DNA from 2 places in the Priestia sp. TSO9 genome. Region 2 is predicted to be linked to the other one. Evidence: riboswitches for the same ligand, from Rfam matches in the RefSeq annotation. Region 2 holds a riboswitch; the other holds the start of a gene.

Region 1 (3,171 bases), on a different contig from region 2:
ATTTATTTCCTTCTGCTAACACCTTAAATTTATTATCAGAATAACCGTTTTTCATTTTTAAAGGATAGGATAAAAATACATTGTTTTGTTTAATGGTCAAATCGCTCTTGTTTACCAATTCCATTTCATATGAAATTCCTTGCTTCATTTTTTGTTCTTTGATTACGTTAATACTTATCTTTTCTAGTTCTCTTAAAGGAACGTTATCTTCTTCTTTTGAACAGCCGGCAAATAAGATGGCTAACGCTAATAAAACAAGAATTGCTAACTTCCTATTCAAAAAACAATCCCTTCTCTAGTAACAAAGGTTATTTTACAATTATAACTCAAAAAAGTTATTTAATGGTAAAAAATACAATTAAAAAAGCAAACCGTTATCGGTCTGCTTTTTTAATTGCTACGCATAGGTAATGTGTTGTTGTGCGAAAAACTTTTCGATAAGGAGTTTGCCAACTATATGTATATCGTAACAAAAGAAAAAAGAATGTGCTGTGAGATTTGTCACTCCTTCTTTCAAAATAATCTAACCGAATACTTCCTATTGCCTTACGCAAAAAGAGCAGATCGCAAACGCGACCTGCTCTTTTCACATGCTAGATATGGGTAATTTGTCCATGCGTGAAAAGCTCTTCAATAATAAGGGGTTTATCACTACACTTATAGAATAACAAAGAAAAAAAGATGTGGCTGTGAGATTTATCACAGCCACATCTTTTTTATCCAACTAGCTTATTAAATTGTACACGTTTATTAATTGCTGCCATAATTGGTGCTCCAACAAGCATAACAACAAACTCACCAACGGCTGTTGTTAGCCACGTAAAGAAAAATGGCAAGTCAAATGCTAGGTGCAGCTCAAAAGCAATAATAAACATCGTGAACGTAAATACAAGTGTATTAACAAGCATACGAGCCCATATATTTTTAATGTAGCGCATAGAAAAAATGGTAATGAGTAATGATAGCACGGATTGTCCTACCCCAAACACCAGATCATAAGCGACCATTGGTGAAAAAAACAAATTCGTCAGAAATACTCCTAGCACAATGCCGTACACGTACTTTTTATTAAACACAATTAAGTGATTGAACATTTCCGATATACGAAATTGGATATTGGTGAAGCCAAACGGCTGGATTAGCATGCTGACAGCAATATACATAGCAGCTAAAAGACCGTTGACGCAAAGTGTTCTTATATTCATCTTACTATTCTCTCCTTAGTTTTTTAACGTGGGATGGTTACGAACCACGTAAACACTCAAAGAATCATACAGCATGCTTAAGCTTTCGTCAATCTAGCTGTTTACAAACTACTGCCGGTTTCTATACCTTGCATATTGACTGCTCTTTTTTCTTACTTTTCTTTAGTATAAAATAGAAGACGTATCAGTATACATAGGTGACATCAAGTAGTTAACCCTTTTGATTTGAAATACGAAAGGATTTGTAGCTATGTTAGATAATACAGATAAGCGCATACTAGAAGAGCTATCAAAAAATGGACGTATAAAGATGAAAGAATTAGGAGAAAAAGTGCATTTAACCGGACAAGCCGCTTCTGCTAGAGTATTAAAGTTAGAAGATGAAGGGATTATCAAAGGCTATACAATTAACATTGATGAACGAAAACTCGGCTACACCATCCATGCATTTTTAAATATCTATACGCAGAGCATTCATCACCACCCCTACCTTACATTTTTAGAAAGTCAGCAGGAGTACGTTATCAACAACTTTAAAATCAGCGGCGATGGCTGCTATTTACTAGAATGCAAATTTCATTCAAATGAAGAACTAAATGATTTTTTGACAGAGCTAAATCAGCATGTGAATTACAAACTTTCAATCGTCATTAACAAATAAATCTTTTTAAAAAATAAAGGTATATTAATTTATGAAAATGGTAATCCTAATAACGTATTCCCCCTATTCCAATAAATTTGAAAATCCTTTGCGTCATCGCAAAGGATTCTTTTTTTATGTAGGAAACCGCCTTCTATTTTTTGAAAAGTTGAACATCTCTCACAGCGTTGACATAGCGGTCAGAGGTTTATATAATCGGTGACATCGAAGCATAGAAAAGTCGGATTAAGACCTATACACGTATCGTAATTCTTCGTCTTAGAAGTTGATCAGTTTTATAACTAGACAATTTCTAAGACGTTTTTTATTTTATCATTTGTGAAACACTAGTAAAAACAAGATTAAACATGAAAATATCCTAATAATCAAGGAGGTTTGCATATTGAAAACAATCTATAAAGACATCATCTTAATTATCGTCGGCGCACTTTTAGTTGCTGCATCCATTGATTTTTTCGTCATTCCAAATAAATTAGGTGACGGAAGTACTGTTGGTATTGCTCTTGTTTTATATTATTTATTTCATATCCCTACAAGTATCAGCACATTTCTTGTAAACCTTATATTTATTGCCTTAGCCTATAAATTTCTAACAAAAAAAACGATTCTTTATACGATTCTAGGAGCCGTCATGACGTCCGTTTTCCTCGGTCTAGTCAGCTATATTCCTTTTCACGTTCACGACATGATTTTAGGAATTGTATTCGGGGCTTTACTAATGGGAACAGGACTTGCTCTCATTTTTATCGCAGATGGATCGACTGGTGGAACAACGCTTTTAGCTTATTTATTAAACTATACAAAAGGCTATAATATCTCTAAAAGCATGTTCTATATGGACAGTGTCATTATTTTAGCATCGGTTTTCGCTATTGGCGTCAATAACATGCTCTATACTTTTATATTCGTCTATCTTTGTGCCAAAATCGTAGATGTCGTTATCGAAGGTTTCCACAACAAAAAAGCAATGACGATTATGTCCGATCAATATAAAGACATAGCGCAAGTCATCACCAGTGAATTTGGAAATGCAGCCACCATCTTTTACGGATACGGCTACTACGCCAACAAAGATAAACGTATTATTTACGTTGTTATTAAAAAGAACGAGTTATTAAAAATTAAAAAGAAAATCCAGCAAATTGACCCGAATTCTTTTATTGTCATCCACGAAGTAAAAGAAGTTGTCGGCGGAAAATTTGGATTTATCGGCAATTCGCCTCATGAAACAAAAGCCGCTGCTAAATAAAAAATCCACCTCTTGGTGGATTTTTTTATGAAAAAACCGTTAAGAAAAACGAAAAG
Region 2 (3,171 bases):
ATAATCACAGCCTGCGGTACGAACAAACATCGTCTTACGTCCTACAACCATTCCTTCCCCTTGAATCGTTGGTCCGAATATTTCAAGTACTGGAATTGTATTAGCCACGTTTTTTCACCTTCTTTGGGCGGTAAACTACGTAACTTGTCGGCGTTTCCCGCACGAATACTTGTACGCAAGAAGGCTTATTTGGTAGTGTGTCTAGATATTCTTGAACCAACTCATAAATTTTACGAGCAACAACTTCAGTTGTAGGAAAATCATTTGGATTTTCTTCGTTAAAGATAGAATGATCGTTCAATAATGTATGATCAAATTGACCAGAAACAATTTTTTTCAATAGCGCAAAGTTTACTAAAAAGCCCGCTTCGTCTAATGTATCTCCGGCAACAGTTAGATTTACAAAATACGTATGTCCATGGACTTGACGGCATTTACCTGCTTCTGTGTGAGGAACAAAATGTGCCGCAGCAAACTGCATATCTTTGTTCAGTTCATATTCATAGTTATGAAATACTTGAGGATACATTTGTTGCAACATTATTTCTCTCCTCCTTCTTTTGTTTGCAGGTATTGATCTAACCCGCGTTTTCGCAATTGACATGCAGGACATTCGCCGCATCCGTCAGCAACAATACCGTTGTAGCACGTTAATGTTTTTTCACGCACATATTCAAGCGCTCCTAGCTCATCCGCTAACGCCCACGTTTCTGCTTTATCAATCCACATAAGCGGCGTGTGAATCACAAACTCAAAGTCCATTGATAAATTAAGCGTGACGTTTAACGATTTCACAAATACGTCTCGACAGTCTGGATATCCCGAAAAATCAGTTTCACAAACGCCTGTTACGATATGACGGCCTCCGCTGTTTTTAGCCAGCACGGATGCAAATGATAAAAATAACAGATTGCGGCCGTCCACAAACGTTGTAGGCAACTCTCCTTCTTTTTGCTCGATCTCAATATCATCTCGCGTTAAGGCATTTGGTGCTAATTGATTTAAAAGTGACATATCTAGTACGGTATGCTTCACACCTAAATCAGCTGCGATAGCTTTTGCTACCTCTATCTCTTGGCTATGACGCTGACCGTATTGAAAAGTAACCGTTTCTACTTCTTTAAAGTTTTTCAAAGCCCAAAATAGACATGTTGTGCTATCTTGACCTCCGCTAAATACAACAATCGCTTTTTCATTTTTCATCATTACTGTTCGTCTCCTTTTTGATTGAAATCAAAAGAAGAAGAAACTTTATTGAACCGTTCGTTCCCTTTGTGACTAATTTTATAACACAAAAAAGAGACTGCTCTTTTCCAGCAATCTCCCTAAAAAGCAACTAAGATACACGTCCTCGCCAGCATACACGTCACAAAGACGTGTTGATAGAAAAGCACGTGAAAGAAGACACGCTAAAACCGTGTCTTTTGTCATCAACGATGATCTTAGTTTTTTATAGAGGGAGTTTTCGAACCTCTCCCGTACGTATACAAACGTGTACGGCGTTTCTTCTTGAATTGTCATCGTATTATACCACATGCTTATAAATAATGCTATGTTTGTTGGCTTCTATCGCCTTTAGCTGCCTTATGTTTCTTTATATAAGAAAGCGCAATAAACAACAACGGAAAACAGACGCTTAGTACAAATAAATAAAACGGCCAGTAATATTTTTCAAAATAATTGAAGTACGCTGTATTAGGAATAATGTAATACGCCACGCCTGTAATAATTAGACCTAAAGGAAAGCTTAAAAAATTGCGCACCCGTAAATTACACAATTGGACGATACTTAACTGAATAGCATAGAACACAATAACAACTTTGAAAAAGATAGATAACATCCAAATAATAGCTACTAATACTTCAACATGCTGAATCGTTGCACCTAACGAAATCATTTTTCCTAATAAATAAACTGGGTAGCTGTGCATCGACGCAATATTCGCACCAAGAGCTAATATACAAGCCGCAACTGCAATCGTAATCGTCAAACCCGATGCGACAGTGCCGATAACAAACATTCTTTTTACCTTTTTGCCATCTTTTATATGAGGCGTAATCATTAGCACAAAAATCAATTCCATAAACGGATTTCCTAAGAAATACGTGGTCCCTAACACTAAATCAGCCATGCGGAATTCAAACAAAGGGTAAAGACGATCAATTTTCATCTGAGGAACATTTAAAACAATTAACAATAAAAAGGGGACCACAATCCACGGCAAAAAGATTTCCGCGGTTCTCGCTACCACTTCAATACCTAGATACCCTCCGTATATAACAGCTAAAAGAACAAGGGCATGAATCCACGTAGGCAGCGTTTCAGGGACAATTTGAGTGGTCATAAATGTACTGATGTCTCGAAGCGAAAACGTAGATTGAATGAACATAAAGAAAATGTAAATAAGAGAAATACACGTTCCGGCATAAGGACCTAGCGCTTGTTTAGCTATTTGAATGAACGTTTGTTGAGGGTAACGCTGAATCAGCCATAAAAGCACCGCAACGATTAAAAGTGCAAAGCCAATAGCAAGCACACCGCAAAACCACGCATTTTGTCTATTCGTCTCTAATAACGTAGCCGGAACTGCCAAGATGGCGCTTCCGATACAAAAAACATAAATTAAAAAAAGAAATTGTTTTGGACTAATAAATTCCTTTATTTGCATCATACACACCTTCTCTCCTACATGCTTGCTCACGTGAATAACAAATGATGAATGGTTCTAGTAAGAGGCTTAATTACTGCCTCTAAAAAGTACAGAGGCGTAGGAACTTCTTTACGGAGTGTAATCGATCCCCAAAAGAATAGACCCAAACCTATAAGACAAAGGTAGACGACTATTTCACGATAATACTTTTCCTTTCGGAAGTTGATCATTGTTTTTTTAGTCAAATAAGCAAGCAGTACAAGTAAGGCGATAAATCCCTCCATTTTCTTTCTCCTTAATGCTTCATTTGCTTCATATATGAGTTATTTAACGTGCCTAAGCGACGGATTTGAACTTTTGCATCTAAATCGACGGTTAAATCCTCTGCGTAAATTCTGTTCCAGTCTCTTTTCATTTTGTACCATTTCTTTACATCTTGTCTGTAAAACGCTTCGCCGAAACCAAAGATATCGCTTTTATAGGTTTTTTGAGCTTTTTCTACTGCATCATTCATTTTTTC

The links. A riboswitch is a leader RNA that binds a small molecule or an ion and turns the genes downstream of it on or off. The one in region 2 is predicted to bind preQ1.
Region 1: linked by a shared signal. The riboswitch ahead of LJC66_RS02320 (QueT transporter family protein) and the one ahead of queC (7-cyano-7-deazaguanine synthase QueC) in region 2 are both predicted to bind preQ1.

The regions. Positions count from the first base shown of each region.
Region 1 covers NZ_JAJEKD010000008.1:25,872-29,042, reverse strand. The annotation lists gene LJC66_RS02325 (hypothetical protein) at 1-280, opposite strand, end outside; gene LJC66_RS02320 (QueT transporter family protein) at 717-1,205, opposite strand; PreQ1 riboswitch class I at 1,215-1,259, opposite strand; gene LJC66_RS02315 (Lrp/AsnC family transcriptional regulator) at 1,456-1,866, shown strand; gene LJC66_RS02310 (YitT family protein) at 2,249-3,115, shown strand.
Region 2 covers NZ_JAJEKD010000009.1:662,308-665,478, reverse strand. The annotation lists gene queE (7-carboxy-7-deazaguanine synthase QueE) at 1-108, opposite strand, end outside; gene queD (6-carboxytetrahydropterin synthase QueD) at 101-541, opposite strand; gene queC (7-cyano-7-deazaguanine synthase QueC) at 541-1,206, opposite strand; PreQ1 riboswitch class I at 1,437-1,480, opposite strand; gene LJC66_RS06075 (GerAB/ArcD/ProY family transporter) at 1,551-2,672, opposite strand; gene LJC66_RS06070 (hypothetical protein) at 2,699-2,935, opposite strand; gene LJC66_RS06065 (Ger(x)C family spore germination protein) at 2,947-3,171, opposite strand, start outside.